Regions from separate parts of the Paenibacillus paludis genome, predicted to be linked through region 1. Evidence: a T-box and tRNA genes for the amino acid it is inferred to sense, from the RefSeq annotation. Region 1 holds a T-box; the other holds one or more tRNA genes.

Region 1 (9,127 bases):
CACGCCAAGCGCCGTAGTAATCGCCGAACGGCTGGTGAATAAGGTATAGATCGAGATAATCGAGCTGTAGCTTCTTCAAGGATTTGGAAAACGCCAGCTTGGCACTCTCGTAACTGGCATCCTGAACCCAAAGTTTGGTCGTGATGAACAGCTCCTCACGCGGCACGCCGCTGCGCTTGATCGCGCGTCCGACCGCTTCCTCATTCAGATAACCGGCGGCGGTGTCGATCAGGCGGTAACCGGCCATCAGCGCTTCATATACCGCGTTCTCGCATTCTTCAGCATTCGGAACTTGATAGACACCAAAGCCGATGATCGGCATTTTTACACCATTATTTAATGTTACGGTTTGCATTGTAATTCCTCCTAATGATCAAATGTATAATAGCAAACGGCGCGTATCCCCTGAATCGGGCACTGAAGCGGGGATTCCACTTACGGCTCATTTGCATTACAATAAGCTTAGGACCTTCGTGTTACACGAAGTCAAGGCGTCTTCAAAAATTTATTTTCCATGGGGGATTTCACATGCATACGGTCAAAGAAGCCGCCCTAATAACGGGACTCACCGAGCATGCTGTACGCTTTTATACGGATAAAGGCCTGGTGCCAAGCGTACAGCGCAATCAAAATAATATTCGGATGTTCGACGAAGAATCGATCAACTGGCTGCATGGCATCAAATGCCTCAAGCAATCCGGGATGCCGATTGAAGTCATAAAAAGGTACATCGATCTCTGTCTCGAAGGAGATTCGACCATTCCGCAACGCTCCGCACTCATGATGGAGCATAAAGAAGCAGCGCTCGCTAAGCTCGAAGAAGCCAAACAGCACGTTGCCCATTTGGAAGAAAAAACCGCCCTTTATCAAGCCATTATGGAGCACCGCTCTCCAGACACGACCAATCCTAGCAACTGGGACAAAATTCAGCATATGCATAGTGATGTATTTTACTCGCCCCCTGTCGGAAGGCGTGAGAGAGCTACGTGAGACACAACCGTTCTGAAGAAAATACCCGGTTTTAAACTCCAGATTGGCTTGGCAATGAACAAGATTCACATCAGTCATGAACGGAGAACGTTAGCGCAGAAAACAGATCATGAGGCCGCCGCGGACCAATCGGGCGACCTCATTAAGCAAGGCTTGAAGCAGAATTAACAGGCATAATTCCCGCTGATCTTTTTCCCGCAGCGGGTAATCAGCTGCAGTGTTAAACATAGGAGAATACGTGTCTAGTCTATGGTTCACATTGGATCCATGCACAACAACTTCGTAATTCTCCGTTACATCCGCTCCGGCTTCGGCAGGCCAAGCACCTCAAGCACTTCGCCGAGCGTTTCCTGGAATGTTGAAGTAAGCCAGAGACGGAAGCGGATGGTGAGTTGCTCCCCTTTGAGAATCGGGCAGGCGGAATAAAAGTTATTGAACAGCGAGGCCAGAGTATGCGCGTAGTTACAGATTGCATTTGGCGTCAGCTCGATGCTCGCGCTGTATAAGGTGTCTTGCCAGATGCTGAGATGTCTCAGCAGGGCAAGCTCCGCTTTGTCCAGTGGGGCCGGGAAATCCGGCACCGCAGCTGGTTCTGATGCCGCATCCGCTGCCCCATCCGCCGCCGCATCGACTGCCCCATCCGCCGCCAGTACCGCTCTCGCCGCCGTATTTACCGCCATTGCATCCGTCTTCAACGTTGCCGCTGCCGCTGCTCCCAATACGGCTCCTGCCTCCATTCCAGCGGCTTTACTGAGTACACTGCCTGCACGTGCATAGGTATACATCAGGTATACGCCGGTATTGCCGGAAATCTCGGTCGCCTGCTTGAAATCAAACACAATCTCCGTCCCCAGATTGAAACGCAGCAGATAGTAACGGATTGCAGCTGTGGCGATCAGCCGGCTGGACAGGCCGTTTTTGTCGGAGCGGGTGGCTTCAATGGTGTTCTCCATGAGCTGGACCAGCTCGGTGACCTTGATGCCGATGCCCTGACGGCCGGACATGGCGTAAGAGGTTTTGCCGTCCGAGGTATCGATCCCCAGTTCAGCGGCGGAAGCCGGACTAAGAGAAACCACGCCATAGCTTACATGATGAAGCTTCCCGGCTTGCCCGGCATATCCCAATACCTCTAAAGCCTGCTTCACCATCGCCTGCGGATACTCCTGCCGGTAATCAATGACGTTAACTACCATATCTGCCTCTCCAAAAGGCATCTGCTGTCCACTTGGACCCGTCGTCCAAACGCCTGCATTAAACTCGCTGTAGGAGAAGTTTTTGTCCAGCAGTCCGAATTTCCAGAGATGATAGGCGATGTCCTTGGCGGTGTAGGTCAAAATCCCGTTCGAGCGCACCAGCACCTTATCTTTCTGATGTTCCTCTGAATCCGCCCCTGTGCCTTCTGTTGCCGATTGCTTCAGAATCCAGCATCCCGCCAGCTTGCCCTCGGTTTCCTGAACAAAAACGGCTGTCTGTTCCAGCAGCGCAAAAGCAGAGGACCAAAATCCCTCTTTTAAAATGCTGCTCTCCCACACCAGCAAATCGTAGGTGATGCTGAAGTTTTTCATTTCCTCAACATGTTCTCTCACAATCCGTTCAGCCACAAGGCTGCCGAGCCAAGCGGTATTGCCGTTTCCTTCTTCCAATGCGTGGAGAATCTCCGTCCGTTTATGGATCGTCTCAGGATGCAACGCATATTCCTTATTGATTCCGGCGTAGATATCCCAGCAATAATCACCGAAGCGGACATGATCACCCGCGAGCGGCACATTCATTAGCCCGACCACCGTATCTGCCAGCTGATTGCCAAGGTCATCCACATAGTTGTGAACTTCCACGTCGTAACCTGTTTTTTTCAAAATCCTAACCAGCGCATCTCCAATACAGGAGTTTCTCAGATGTCCAATATGCATGGATTTATTTGGGTTCACAGAAGTATGCTCAATGATCACCTTATTCCCGTTCCCTGGCGGCAGCTCAAAGCTGTGATTTGCCCACTCCTGCCAATTCACGTACATATTGATGAAGCCCGGAGCCGCAACCTCGATTCGCTGCAGCAAACCCTTGATCGCCTCCTGTTGCCCAAGCTCCGCTGTGATCAGCTCGGCAATAGCCATTGGGGCCTTGCGCAGGACTTTGGCCAGCTGCATGGCAATATTGCTGGAGTAGTCGCCGAAATCCGGATTAGCGGGCTGTTCAAGAGCGATGGTTAAATGTTCTGGTGCGGCAGCGCTCAGGCTGCTGAATACCTGCTGGACGCTTTGTTCCAGGCTTGTTCTGATAAGTTGGCTTAACACGGGATGAACCTCCTTTAAAATTCTTGAAGCAGATTTGCGTTACATGTACTTAGCGGGCTAAAAAACATCAAAAAAAGCCCACGTCTCTAAAAGAGACGAGGGCTTTAGCGCTCGCGGTACCACTCTCGTTGCTAAACAACTTGGTTTAGCCACCTTACAGGTTAACGGTCTTCAGCCGGGGCTTCCTACTATCAGTTCAGAAGTCCATCTCCCGGGTGCGCTTCATTAACTGGCCTGTACCGGCTCTCACTCTTCCGGCTCGCTGGGGACTAGGGTCCAAGGCAACTACTTTCCCGTTCATCGATTGTATATTGATTTTTATCAGTATAGCGAATTTATGGAATAAATCAATAGCCGGTTGGCTTATTTAGAAATATCAATAAATCCTTCACCAAACACGTCGCGTACATCGTGGATCGTGACAAAAGCATTTTTGTCCTCAGCCCGTACGATTTTTTTGAGCATGGAAACTTCCTGCTTACTAATTACGATGTAAAGGACTTCCTTTTCTTCGCCGGTGTAATAGCCGTATCCCCGGAGCACCGTTACTCCGCGGTCCATAATCTCCGTAACCCGTACGGCAATGCTGTCATAGTGTGCCGAGATGATGGTCACTGCTTTTTTAGGATTCAAGCCCTCGATAATGAACTCCATGGCTTTGGTTCCGATATAGAGGATAACGAACGTAAACATCATCTTTTCGATACCAATGACGAAGGCGGACAGTGTGGCAACGATAAGGTCAAAGAACAGCAAGGCATAGCTGATATTCCAATCCCAATATTTATTGGCAAGACGAGCCAGAATTGTCGTACCTGCAGTCGTGCCGCCGACCCGGATGATCAGTCCAATCCCGACCCCGGCAAACAGACCCGCGAAAATAGCGTTAATCACTGGCTCATCCGAAGCGATCTGCCAGTTCTTGGTCAAGTACAGGAACAGGGAGTTAAAGGCAACAGCGATGATGGTATATCCCGTCGTTTTTTTATCCAGCAGCTTATAGCCGATGATCAGCAAAATCCCGTTCAAGATGATGCCGACCAGCGCAGGTGACCATTTCAGCAAATAATACAGAATGATCGATATCCCTGTCACGCCACCCTCACCAAAGTCATTGGGAATCACAAATAAATTGACTGCCAGCGCAAAAATAAATGCCCCGAGAAGCAGCATAACCATATCATGTACTCTTTTGTTCATACGATATACCTCCATGATTTTAAAGCTCACACAAAAAAGCGATTAAAGGAAAAAATCATCCTTTAATCGCTTTGTAGCAAACATAAGTTGCGCAGCTCTTTTGATACTTTAATCATAACAAGCCTTATATGGGATGTAAATGATTTTAATTCAAGTAAGGGGTCCCGTTTCAATCGGAAGTGGGCGCAGCGGTAAGATCCTTAATATCCGTTGAACCAAAGATAAGCAGCGCAATTACAATGACCAGCAGGATCCCCCCGGCAAAATCTTCACCGTCAAAATTGTCCATACGTGCTAGGCCTCCCTTTATTCCTCCACTCAAGAGTTGTCTGATTTTTTCTTCAAAGCGGCCATGATCTCGTTCAAGGTCAGGCTGCTGTTGTCGTTGAGAAAGCTGACCAGTTTATCAACGTTGCTGTCGCTCAAATTGCCAAGTGATTTATATTTGCCAACCAGGCTGACAAGAAGCGAAGCGTCCGTGAACATCTGGACAGAGTCTACCTTTAACTTGCCTGATAAAAGAAGGGCAGCCACTGCAAACTCCAGCCCCTTTGGACTTTGCGTTTTAGGGTTTGCCGGTTGTTTTTTTATGCTCGTTTTCTTTCCTTTTCCAGGAGGGGGCATGGACTCCCTTCTTCCGTATACATTCTTTCAGAACAGCGGCCACTAGTGGGCGAACTCTCTTTTGTACACTTTATGCACTGCTGCAGGATTTGGTGAATGGAGCCTGTCTTCTGTCCACACCGTCAGGGTAGCACACGAATATTAATATATTGTGCGATCAATTAACACTACCGCTAGAATCAGAGTTTAATATTCACAAATGAGTGGATTGAAAGGAGGAATAAGACGGGATGACCACATTATCTACTGGACCTATAGAGAATAATCCTGTTCTTGGCGTAAGACCGGCGCAGCTTGTAACTGTAAAGATTGTGAATCGGGCTGCTGCAGAAGTACTGGTTATTAATATTCTAGGTTACTTCCTGGGTACTACAAGAACTTTATATGTGAGTGAAGTTGTCGAAATCGCACCAGGCGAGGTGGTGACCAGAGACTACTTTGCCGATCTGGATGCTTTCGAATTTCTCTTTACAGGCGATGACCTAGGAGAAAAAGCAGGGATTTCAGTATGGGGCAAACAAGCTGACGGTCAATTGGTGGATGCCCATCGTGTTGTAACGTATGAGAAATGGAGTGACGAGTTGTAATATCTGCGGAGTCCGAACCCGGTAGAGTAACAAATCCTTATGTCATTCTAAAAAAATACAGCAAACAGGGACATCCCCAGCCTTAGGCTGTGAAAGTCCCTGCTTGCTGTGCCAGGAGATAAGCGTGCATGGCCAATTTATGAAAGCATCAGGATTTCACGGATATCCTGCTCGCTTAAGGCAGAAATGGCCTCCTGGCCCGGTTGGATGACTTCGTCGATCAGGTTCTTTTTCTTCTGCTGAAGCTCGTACATCTTATCCTCGACAGTCCCCTGTGCTACGAGGCGGATCACCTGAACCACCTTCTTTTGCCCGATCCGGTGGGCCCGGTCGGCAGCTTGCTGCTCGACAGCGGGATTCCACCAGAGATCGTAGAGAATGACCGTGTCCGCTCCCGTCAGGTTCAGTCCGGTACCACCCGCTTTTAGTGAAATCAGGAAAAGATCCCGTTCACCCTCATTGAACCTGTTGCAGAGCTCCACCCGTTGGGCTGAAGGCGTCTGGCCATCGAGATAGAAATGCTGCACACCCAGCAGGCCCAGTTCACGGCCGATCAGGCCGAGCATTTCGGTGAACTGGGAGAATATCAGCATCCGTTTGCCGGAGCTGCGGCATTCTTCAATAATCTCCAGCAGCTGTTCGAATTTCGCCGAGCCGCCGGTATAGCCTGCAATGAACAGCGCGGGGTGGCAGCAGAGCTGGCGCAGCCGGGTCAGCCCGGCAAGCACCTTGATTCTGCCGTTGCCAAACCCGTCGTTGTCCAGATGCTTGAGCGCTTCCTTGCGCAGCCTGGCGAGATAAGCGACATACAGTTTTTTCTGCTCAGGCAGCAGCTCGGAGGCCTGCAGAGATTCGATTTTATCAGGCAGCTCTTTCAGTACATCGCTTTTTAGGCGGCGCAGCAGAAAAGGCCGAGCCCGCCTCGCAACCGTCTCCCGGGGCAGGTCATGAAAGGCCTTTTTGCCCGGAAACAGTCCGGGAAACACAACTCCGAAGATCGACCATAGATCCTCCAGAGCATTTTCTACCGGCGTTCCGGTAAGCGCGAAGCGGTAACGCGCCTGCAATATTTTTACCGCCTGAGCCGTCTGGGTCGCATGATTCTTGATGACCTGCGCCTCATCCAGAAACAGGGTGTGGAAGGAATGCTTGGCGTACTCTTCAATATCACGGCGCAGCAGCGGATAGGAGGTGATAATTACATCGTTTCCAGCGGTGTTCTTCAGTGTCCGTCGGCGTTCGGTTAAGTTCCCGTCGGCTATGGCCGCTTTGATCTCCGGGGCGAATTTCTTCAGCTCATTCTGCCAGTTGTAGAGCAGGGAGGCCGGAGCGATGATCAGCGCAGGGTGGCCTCCCTGCCGGATATCCTTAAGCTCTGAGAGCAGGAAGGCGATGCTCTGCAGCGTTTTGCCGAGACCCATATCATCGGCCAGGATGCCGCCGAACCGGTAGTGGGCCAGCGTCTTCAGCCACTGGAAACCATATTGCTGATAATCCCGGAGTACGGGAACAAGGCTGTCCGGCACAGGGAAATCAAGATTTTCGGGATTCTGCATGTTGGCCAGAAGCCGGCGCAGGGAGCGTCCCATGGTGACGGAGTCCCCCGCGCTGTCGCCATTCAAATGCAGGCCGCGGGCCAGGGGGAGAGAGAACTGCGGGCTTTTGAGCTCATCCTGACGGATTCCGATTTCGTTCATAAAGGTGATGATTTCTAAGAATTCCGCACTCTCCAGCGGCAGCAGCGCCCCATCCGGCAGCCGGTAATAGCGGCGTTTCTCCTGCAGCGATTTCAGCACCAGTACAATTTCCGTTTCGGGGATTCCTTCCATGGCGAACTTGAAGTCCAGCCAGTCGGTTTTTTCGTTCCAGCTTAAGGTTACCTTCGGCAGGGCTGTTCCGGTGAGCAGTCTTCCCTTGACAGCAGTAGTGGCATATACCTCAAGCAACGGCTCCAGCAGCGGCACGGTATGATACAGAAAATCAAATTCGCCGTCCTCATCGCTCATAATATAGCCGCTTTCCGTTTGGGTAAAAGAAGCATGATCCATCAGCGCAAGAATCCGCCCTTCGGTTTCCCCGTCCCGCATCAGAATTACCTCATTGCCCCGTTCGCGTGCTTTCTCATCGAGCGGATTAATCACAATATTGCCGTATTGAAACTCAAGGCCTGCCAGCAGCCGGTCTCTTATCCGGTCAAGATAAAGTCTGGCTTGAAGCTGTGCCTGGATGATGCGGCCTTGGATAGCCTCGGCAATATGCACATGGCCCAGCTTTTTCAGCCCGGGAATCACCTTGTCCATAAAAGGCTCCATTTGCTCCGGGGTAATGGCAATTTCATCTTTGCGGGAGGACGCCAGCATTTTCTTAAGCTCGGAGAGACGCTGGCATTCCTGAACCGGCAGCTTCAGCAGCCTGCCTTCAGACAAGATAAGCCCGTAATCCTCCATGACTGTAAGCTGCGCAAGCCCCTGGATATCCAGACGGTAGCTGTTATCCGGGGTTTGATCGAATTGAAAGCTCAGCGGAGGGGGAGCGTTTGTGATCTGAAGCCCTTCCGTGCTTATTCCCCCATGCTGCAATTGTACAGAGGATACTGCTGTTAGCGCAGGCTGAACTTGCTCCCAGAAAAAAGGCGGAACCGGCAGCAGCCGTTCCCCTCCCGGGCCACCCGAATAATGCGTATGTGGACTGACAGCTTCGCGGTACATCTTTTCATTTAAAAGGACTTCGATCAGCTTCAGAATCACCGCATTGTCTTCTTTATTGAAGCTGTGCAAGGAAGGGTCATAGATAAAATGCTTGGTGAACTCAAAGGATTCCCCACGGTGGATGCGCTCGAGAAAAGCTCTGATTTTCTGCACAATATAAAGCCGCTCTAATCCGATCTTCAGTTCAATTCCAAGCTTATGAGTGCCATCGGTGTACAGAACCGGCTTACAGATGAACTCAACCTGAAGCGGAGTTCTGATATCGCTATAGGTTCCGGTGCCGCTTGGACGCTTCCGGGAGCTGCCGAACATATCCAGCATGCTGGTCACCAGCTTCCGGTCACCCGTATGTTCCCCTGAGCCAAAGGCTGCAGGTTCCGGATTACGCGGAGTAAGTCTGCCGCTCTCTCCGGTGGAGCCTCCGTGAAGGTGGAGACTGGGGCCGGCCATACTTCTGGAGAGTTCCGTGTCCATTTCCTGACGGAGTATATTGACGAGAACAGCTGCGATATGCTTGCAAAAAGCTCCGCCGTGGTGGTATGCAGGGCAGGTGCATTCCCCATTTACATCACCGTCACTGTCTATAGCAAGCACCACTTCGTAGCTTTCGAGGCCTTGAACCTCAGCCCGGTATTTTGAATATTCCAGCTCAACATTGTTCTCCGCATAGGTCAGCGTGACCTTATCCGCTTCATAATAAACCGTTCCCTGCTCCAAAGCAGCA
Region 2 (9,127 bases), on a different contig from region 1:
TCTACACGCTCCCAGCGTTTGTCACGGTCCATTGCGAAGTAACGCCCGGATACCGTAGCAATCTTACCTACGCCAACCTCTTCAATCTTGGCTACGAGATCCTGAACGAACTTTTGTCCGCTGTCAGGAGGTACATCGCGGCCGTCCATGAATGCGTGAATATACACTTCGTGCATATCTTCTTTCTTGGCCAGATCAAGCATGGCAAAGAGGTGACTGATATGACTGTGTACGCCTCCGTCGGAGACCAGTGCATACAGATGAAGCTTTTTGCCGGTTGATTTGGCGTTTCTTACAGCAGCAACCAGCGTTTCGTTATCAAAGAATTCTCCGTCACGGATAGACTTGTCAATCCGGGTCAAATCCTGATATACGATACGTCCGGCACCGATGTTAAGGTGTCCTACTTCCGAGTTACCCATTTGTCCTTCCGGCAGACCTACAGCTTCGCCGCAAGCAGTCAGTGTGGTATTCGGATATTGTTTCAGGTAACGGTCATAGTTAGGCTTGTTGGCTTGAGCAACAGCGTTGCCTTCAGTCGTATTGCGCAAACCGAAACCGTCCATGATGATTAATGCTACAGGTTTGGGTGCTGACATTCTTACTTCGCCCCCTCAACGAGTGAAACAAAGGAAGCTGGCTGCAGGCTGGCACCGCCGACAAGAGCGCCGTCGATGTCGCTTTGACTCATGTACTCCGTTACATTCTCAGGCTTCACACTGCCGCCGTATTGAATACGCACAGCTTCAGCAGTTGCTTCATCATACAGACCTTTTACAAGGGTACGGATATAAGCAATAACTTCGTTGGCATCCTGGGAAGTGGAGGATTTGCCTGTGCCAATCGCCCAGATAGGCTCATAGGCGATAACGACCTGAGCAGCCTGTTCGGCACTGAGACCGGCAAATGCAGCTTCGGTTTGAACTTTGCACACATCTTTTGTTTGATTAGCTTCGCGCTCTTCAAGCTTTTCGCCTACACAAACAATTGGAGTGATGCCGTGACGGAATGCCGCATGCATCTTTTTGTTCACGATTTCGTCCGTTTCGCCAAAATAAGCGCGACGTTCGGAGTGCCCGATGATAACATACTCTACGCCAAGGTCCTTCAGCATTACACCGCTGATTTCGCCTGTATAAGCGCCGTTATCTTCGAAGTGCAGGTTTTGTGCACCGATCTTGATGCTTGTGCCTTTAACTGCTGCTACCAGTGCTGGCAGGTTAGTAAATGGAGCGCAAACAACAGTCTCTACGCCTGCTACTTCTGCTTGGCCTTTGACTTCAGCGATGAAGCCTTCTGCTTCCGGAACGGTTTTGAACATCTTCCAGTTCCCGGCGATAATAGGTGTTCTACTCATAGTAATGGATTGCCTCCTTCTACCTTCTACGTCTTACTTGTCGTTCAGTGCTTCTACGCCAGGAAGTGCCTTGCCTTCCATGAACTCGAGTGATGCGCCGCCGCCAGTGGAGATATGATCCATTTGGTCAGCCAGGTGGAATTTCTCTGCTGCAGCTGCGGAATCACCGCCACCGATTACAGTGTAACCTTCGGTTGTCGCACAAGCCTGTGCTACAGCCTTTGTACCTTCAGCAAAGATGTCGATTTCGAACACACCCATAGGTCCGTTCCATACAACCAGCTTGGAGTTTTTGATGATATCGGCATAAATTTCACGAGTTTTAGGACCGATGTCCAGACCTTCCCAATCTGCAGGAATGTCAGTTGTATCAACAATTTTGGTGTTGGCGTCTGCGCCGAACTTATCGGCTACAACTACGTCAACCGGAAGTACGAAGTTTTTGCCTAGTGCTTTAGCCTTCTCGATAAATCCAAGAGCAACATCAAGTTTGTCGTTGTCTACCAAGGAATTTCCGATTTCGAAGCCTTGAGCTTTAGTGAATGTATAGGAAAGGCCGCCGCCGATCAGTACATTGTCAGCCAAAGTCAGCAGGTTGTCGATAACGTCGATCTTGTCTTTAACCTTGGAACCGCCGATGATGGCAGTGAAAGGACGCTCAGGGTTCGAAAGAGCTTTGCCCAGAACAGACAATTCTTTCTCCATCAGAAGACCGGATACAGCCGGCAGGAAGTGAGCGATGCCTTCAGTCGAAGCATGTGCACGGTGAGCTGCGCCGAATGCGTCGTTGACGAACAGGTCAGCCAGTTCCGCGAACTGCTTAGCCAGTTCAGGATCGTTCTTTTCTTCACCCGGATAGAAACGGACATTCTCAAGCACAAGCACATCACCGTTGTTCAGTTCAGCAATTTGTGCTTTAACAGCATCGCCGATCGCTTCATCAGCTTTGGCAACTGGTTTGCCGAGCAGCTCGGACAGACGTACAGCAGCACCGGTAAGGCGCATGGAATCAACGAATTGACCCTTAGGACGGCCCATATGGCTGGCCAGAATGACCTTTGCACCGTTCTCGATCAGGTATTTAATCGTTGGAAGTGTTTCGCGGATACGTGTATCATCAGTGATTTTACCGTCTTCCACTGGCACATTGAAATCGACGCGTACGAATACGCGTTTGCCTGCTACTTCTACATCACGGACGCTCTTTTTGTTCATGATTAGTTTCCTCCACACCCATATTGGTTCACTCACGAATCCATTTAGAAAGAGCGGAAACAAGGAACTTCTGTTTCCGCTCTATAGATGCTGCTTATATAAAAACGATCTTATTGAGCAAGTTTAGCGAAGTGTTCCAAAGTGCGAACAAGTTGTGCAGTGTAGGACATTTCATTGTCATACCAAGCAACAGTTTTAACCAGTTGTTTGTCGCCAACAGTCAGGACTTTAGTTTGTGTTGCATCGAACAGGGAACCGAAAGTCATGCCTTTGATGTCGGAAGATACGATTTCATCTTCAGTGTAGCCGTAAGTTTCTGGATCGGAAGCTTCTTTCATTGCTGCGTTCAGCTCTTCAACAGTAACGCTCTTGTTAAGAACAGTAACCAGCTCAGTCAGGGAACCTGTAGCTACAGGCACACGTTGAGCAGCTCCGTCAAGTTTGCCTTTCAGATCTGGAATAACCAGGCCGATGGCTTTAGCAGCACCGGTAGTGTTAGGGATGATGTTCTCAGCAGCAGCACGGGCGCGTCTGAAGTCGCCTTTAGCGTGTGGAGCATCAAGAGTGTTCTGGTCACCAGTGTAAGCGTGGATAGTTGTCATCAAGCCTTCAACGATACCGAACTTGTCGTTCAGCACTTTTGCCATTGGAGCCAGGCAGTTAGTTGTGCAAGATGCGCCGGAGATAACTGTTTCAGTACCATCCAGAATGTCATGGTTAACGTTGTAAACGACAGTTTTCATGTCGCCTGTAGCTGGAGCAGAAATAACTACTTTCTTAGCTCCGCCTTTCAAGTGTTTCTCAGCTGCTTCTTTAGTTGTGAAGAAACCTGTGCATTCCAGCACGATGTCAACACCGAGGTCGCCCCAAGGAAGTTCTTCAGGGTTACGGTTAGCCAGAACCTTAACTTCTTTGCCGTTTACTTTGAAGAATCCGTCGTGAACTTCAACTTCACCCTGGAATTTACCTTGAGTTGTATCATATTTAAGCAAATGAGCAAGCATCTTAGCATCAGTCAAGTCATTGATTGCTACCACTTCGATACCTTCTACATTTTGAATACGGCGGAATGCAAGGCGTCCAATACGTCCAAAACCGTTAATACCAACTTTTACACTCATTGAATAGTTCCTCCTAGATTTCGTTTTATTTATTCAAGACAGGCTGTTAAGCTTGTCAAGACAACAATGTTAAGTATAATGCAAAATAACTGCGAATGCTCTCCAGAAACTGGATGCTATAGGACCTGCTGTATTTGTGCGTCGATTTCTTTGCCGATTTCGACAGCCGCTGCCTCGTCTATGACGAGTATATCCTCTTGCCCAAACCGCAGCATCGCATGAATGGCCTTCGCCTTGCGTTTGCCTCCGGCGATTCCGATGACAACTTCCGTCCGGATAATATCCTCCAGTCGCAGTCCCATCGTCAGCATGGTATGGACAACCTGACCGTCTTCATTGAAATAGTAGCCGAACGATTCGGCAACCGCGCCTTCTTCCTGTATTTCCGAGACCGTAGTCTCATCAAGCTTACGGCGGTGGGTCATTTCAATGGCATCGCCAATTCCATGAACAATAATACGCGATCTACGGATGATTTGCACGATTTCTCCAATATTGGAGTCCAGCGCCAGTGATTGATAAGCATCTCCGCTGAGCAGATCAGGTACATGCAGCAGCCGGTAATTGGCTCCAAGCCGTTTGGCCATCGTCGAAGCAATGGTATTGGCCTGAATCTCCATACTTTCCCCAAGTCCTCCGCGCGCCGGAACAATCCAGGCGTTCTTATAGGAATGGGATAACGGCGGTGTCAGCTGATCGGCCATTTCGGCCAGTGTCGAGCCGCCGGTGACGGCAATCGTATCGCCTGCACGGAGCACACCCAGCAACGCTTTGGCGCCTGCCCGGCCCAGCTCACGTTTGGTAAACAACGATGTCTCACAATCGCCAGGCACTACTATGACTTTACTAAGACCGTACGTTGAGCGAATCTTCTCTTCCAGATCATCCAGGCCGAACAAGCTCTTGGCGATCGGCTCCAGCAGGTCAAGCAGTCTGCGCCCGGCATCGCTGATGCGCATGCCGACACTCTCGATCTCAATGAGCCCTTGCGATTTCAGAAGATCCGTCTCGGCGCGCAGTACCCGCTCAGTCATATCAAGCGAAGCGGCGAGCGTCCTGCGTCCGATAATATCGGACAGCATGATCTGATGTAGAATCGTGTACCGTCTCTTAAGGGTTTCCATGAGATCAGGCAGAAGCTGCTTTTGGATTTCTAATAAATTACGCATGCTTTCACTCCTGCAACTTCGTCTTTCTCTATTCCCTTGTTCGTGGTCTCAAAATGTCCCGGGTTAACTTTTTAAGTCCCACCCATATTCTACCCAAATATTACGCGGAGTGCAAGTCTTCCGAGAGTATAATTCTCAACCTCTTTTCATCTTATACATCTGCCAAGCCATGTAAGGGGCTGAAAGTCTTGTGCTGGCCGCACAAACGCCCAAACTGTATACTTCCAGCCGGACTAAAAATGAGGCCACAGACATCCGGGAAAAGATATTTTCCAAACAACAGGATGAATCCATTGCATTTGCATAATAAGTGTATTATAATAATTTCTGTTGCGCCCGTGGTCCAATGGATATGACGTAGGCCTCCGAAGCCTGAGATCCAAGTTCGATTCTTGGCGGGCGCGCCATTATTTTCTTATTTGTCTATAATTTAGCAGCACTCATACTAATGATTAACCAAAGAGCCAGGTGATGGCTCTTTTTTTTGCAACTAAGTTTGACTTTCTTTGACTTTTTGTTTGAATTTGTTTATCATGTGGTTAATACGGTAACAGTAAAAATGAACACATTCGAAGAACCAATTCAAGGAGGTTTTCCACGTGAGTTATATTCCTATGGTAGTAGAACAGAGCAACCGCGGTGAGCGCGCTTATGACATCTATTCCCGCCTGCTGAAGGACCGCATCATTTTCCTTGGAACGGAGGTTAATGACGTGGTAGCCAATTCCATCATCGCGCAAATGCTGTTTCTGGCTGCCGAGGATCCGGAGAAGGATATTCACCTGTATGTAAACAGCCCTGGTGGCTCCATTACAGCAGGTATGGCTATATTTGATACAATGCAGTACATCAAACCGGATGTATCGACGATTTGCGTAGGTATGGCCGCATCGATGGGAGCTTTCCTGCTGAACGCCGGTGCCAAAGGCAAACGTTTTGCACTTCCTAACAGCGAAATTATGATTCACCAGCCTCTGGGCGGTGCTCAAGGTCAGGCAACGGACATCGAAATCCGCGCCCGCCGCATCCTCAAGCTGCGCGACAAGCTGAACCGCATTCTGTCCGAGCGCACAGGACAGCCGCTGGAACGGATCGAAAAGGATACCGACCGCGACTATTTCATGAGTGCAGCTGATGCAGCTGAATATGGTATTGTCGATAAAGTTATCGAGAAGACGCTGCCTGCCGGCGTTTAATACAAGCAACAACAAAGAGGCCGGTTGGGACCACTAAGTGATCCCCGCCGGCCTCTTTTGCTGTTTTATAGTTCAGGTACATTATTCTATTGATGAAGAATTACCCCAGACGCCCATAACCCAACGTGTCCAGCTTCCCGGCGATAACACGGTAACCTCTTCCGTTAGGATGCAAATGATCTAATGACAGCAGCCCCCGCTCGTTGCCGGCAAATTCATTATATATAGAGGCGAACCGGCATACCGGGCTGCTATATCCCGCAGCATAGTGGTTAAACTGCCGCACCCAATCCGTCGCTTCCGTCAACTGGGGATAGGGGTTATACAGTCCTACTATTCTGATAATATAGGGTCTCCGCATGCCCGCCTTCAACTGCGAAAGCGTGCCCATAATGTCATGCAAATTGCGCTTGCATTCCCGGAGCGCTTTTTGCAGTACCGGAGCCAGATCGCCCGGCCGGCCGCCCGCCGCTTTGGCCGCCTTGATCAAATCGTTGCCGCCAATGGACATCGTAATCAATTCGGCCTCACTGATGGCAAGCCGATAGTTGTAATCCCCCTTCAGCCTCTGCTCCAATCCATCTGTGGTCAAACCGTTGACTCCCAAATTGGATAATTCGATCGGCACCCGCAGCCGCGCCTCGGCCATCCGGCGGTAGACCGGAACAAACCCATTGCCCGGCAGAGCTCCAAATCCTGTCGTTAACGAATCACCAATCGCCGTGTACTGAATACTCATCGTTACTTTCCCTCCCCGCTCCTAAGCTGGTTTCTCCTTTAGCTTATGAACGGTTAGGTGATCCGGTAACGGGGAAATGTCCGTATCCGGCATTGGCGGATTCGCAGTCAGGTCACTGTATTTACTTCAATGCGGCAAATGGACTGCTTCCGCCGGGGAGCAGCTCCTTGAACGTGAAAGTAAACTCAGGGAATCCGGCAGCATATGCAGTGTATTCATACAGCTGGAAGAAAAGGACCGCCTTGCCGTCTTTCAAATAGAAATCCTTCTCCGTATTCAGGCCGGTGAAGCCGCCAAGATACCCGCCATTTGCTTTCAGCAGCTTCGCCAGCTTTGCATTAAGCTCTTTTTTATAGTTGGGGTTGGCACCGAATAAATCTCCAAGCAATAGCTGCTTTCCGTCCTTGAGCGAGAAGGTAAAGGCATTGCGGTAGGTCATTCCATGAGCGCCGCCGGTATACCCATACTGGCTGGTCACAAGGCTGAGCACCCCGTCCTGATTGTACGTAACCACGTATCCTCCTTCGTATTCATAGGGGCGGTCATCTTTGGCTCTAATGGCAATTTCTTTCTCAGCCCCTTCCGCATACTTTAGGAACGTCTGCTTAAGGGTATTATTAATCGCTGCCTGCGCTTTGGCATTGTCCAAACCGCTGATTTGCGGGTAATCCAGCTTGATCGGTGCGTCCTTGTAGTCCTTGCTGTAAGTTTCAGTCGTTACCGTAATCGGATTTTGTGTTCTCTTTATCACATTTAACCGTCCGGAGGCAGCATTCCAATCCCCCTTATAGCCCAAATAATCGCTGAGCAGATCAAAGGGAACATACAGACGGTTATTTATAATCTTGCCTTCAAACTCTCCCAGGAAATAATTATTGACCGAGATGGAGGTGCCGTAATCGGAGACCATCAGCTTGGTTCGTGTAATTCCGTTCCCGATCGTATAAGTTTTCTCCGTTTTATCATACGTCAACGGCATACCCAGAGTATCACGCATAAAAGCAACCGGCACCCATACTTTCCCTGCGCTTACGATCCCGGTATGCTGTGAAATCGTTCCGTTTGTTTTTAATACAACAAGTGATGAATTGACTTTAGCCTGTGTCTTGGCCGCTGCGGCCTGGCTCGTCTCTGCAGGCAGAAGAGCTCCGCCCAGCAGCAATCCTGCTGCCATTAATCCTGCACCCCATTTACGGGCCTGTTCTTTCGACATATACTTCATACTTTTTTCCCCTTCCGCTGGTACGATGATGGACTCTTCCCATTATAAGATAAACAGCAACCGTGGTTGTTACAACGCTCCTTACAGTTTCTTAAAGTTTCCCTGCAAATATTACGAGTCTTATTACATTACTTTAAACAAATTGAGAGATTTCACACCTGCTTCTGTACTTCAAAAGCAAAAAGAGGCGTTACCTCCGCCATCACAGCGGAAGCAACGCCTCACCCGTCGCTTTCTTATTTCAGCTCGTACATTACACTAAGCTGGGTGGATACTTTAACTTCTCCCGCTTCAACCGAAGTGCCTGCAGCCATATCGGCCGATGCTTTGGACATTTGGGCGCTCTCCATATAGACAACCGGGTTATTACCGTCATCGTTCTGGATAACCGTAACGACCTGGCCCAGACTGCGTTTGGCCACTTTGGCAATCGCGGCTGCCTTCACATCTGCATTAGCCATTGCTTTCTCAATAACCTGTGCTTCGAATGCAGAAGGATCCTCGATGGCAAACCGTGCACTTCCGATGTTGTTCGCTCCCGCTGTAGAAGCGGCATCCAGCAGTCCCCCAACCTTAGTCAGATCGCGGTAAGAGACTTGCAGCGTGTGCTGGGCGTTATAACCCTTAACCTGTTGACCGTCTTTTTCAGTGTAGGCGTAATTAGGCTGCACATAAAATTGCGTGCTCTGAATGTCCTTATCCGCGATACCCCAGGTTTTTTTCAGCAGGTTGGTCAGCTTGGTGATTTTGGCTCCATTGGACTTCTGTGCTTCTTCAGCTGTTGCAGCAGAAGTGCTGACGCCGATCGACAGATACACGATATCCGGCTTGATCGAAAGCTCGCCTTTACCTACAACACTAACGACATTTCTCTGCACATCCTCAGCAGCGTAAGCCTTTTCAGGAGCCTGAAGCACTCCGCTTAAAGCCGTACCCCCTACCAATAAACTTCCCGCCAGCAATACGGTACCGACTGTTTTGCCCCATTTCTTCATCCTTGCCATCCCCTTTCATTCTCCAAAAATTGTTGGTACCCTCTAGACGGAACTGCTTGGCAAAAGTTGCATATCCCCCAAGGCTTTTGAAGAAAAAATTTGCAGAGGTTACA

The links. The T-box of region 1 lies ahead of ACAN56_RS23565 (arginine--tRNA ligase). A T-box ahead of a tRNA ligase gene usually reads a tRNA of that ligase, here a tRNA-Arg.
Region 2: it has a tRNA-Arg gene. The T-box ahead of ACAN56_RS23565 (arginine--tRNA ligase) is inferred to sense a tRNA for this amino acid. The anticodon was not compared.

Annotation. Positions count from the first base shown of each region.
Region 1 is NZ_JBGJZP010000014.1:57,294-66,420, forward strand. Features, by position in the region: gene ACAN56_RS23555 (aldo/keto reductase) at 1-355, opposite strand, end outside; gene ACAN56_RS23560 (MerR family transcriptional regulator) at 529-990, shown strand; gene ACAN56_RS23565 (arginine--tRNA ligase) at 1,284-3,284, opposite strand; T-box leader at 3,373-3,594, opposite strand; gene ACAN56_RS23570 (YitT family protein) at 3,648-4,484, opposite strand; gene ACAN56_RS23575 (hypothetical protein) at 4,803-5,018, opposite strand; gene ACAN56_RS23580 (hypothetical protein) at 5,339-5,695, shown strand; gene ACAN56_RS23585 (DEAD/DEAH box helicase) at 5,833-9,127, opposite strand, start outside.
Region 2 is NZ_JBGJZP010000013.1:156,005-165,131, forward strand. Features, by position in the region: gene gpmI (2,3-bisphosphoglycerate-independent phosphoglycerate mutase) at 1-599, opposite strand, end outside; gene tpiA (triose-phosphate isomerase) at 602-1,357, opposite strand; gene ACAN56_RS23055 (phosphoglycerate kinase) at 1,391-2,572, opposite strand; gene gap (type I glyceraldehyde-3-phosphate dehydrogenase) at 2,683-3,693, opposite strand; gene ACAN56_RS23065 (sugar-binding transcriptional regulator) at 3,810-4,862, opposite strand; tRNA gene ACAN56_RS23070 (tRNA-Arg) at 5,195-5,269, shown strand; gene clpP (ATP-dependent Clp endopeptidase proteolytic subunit ClpP) at 5,462-6,058, shown strand; gene ACAN56_RS23080 (GDSL-type esterase/lipase family protein) at 6,159-6,797, opposite strand; gene ACAN56_RS23085 (PdaC/SigV domain-containing protein) at 6,919-8,019, opposite strand; gene ACAN56_RS23090 (SIMPL domain-containing protein) at 8,256-9,014, opposite strand.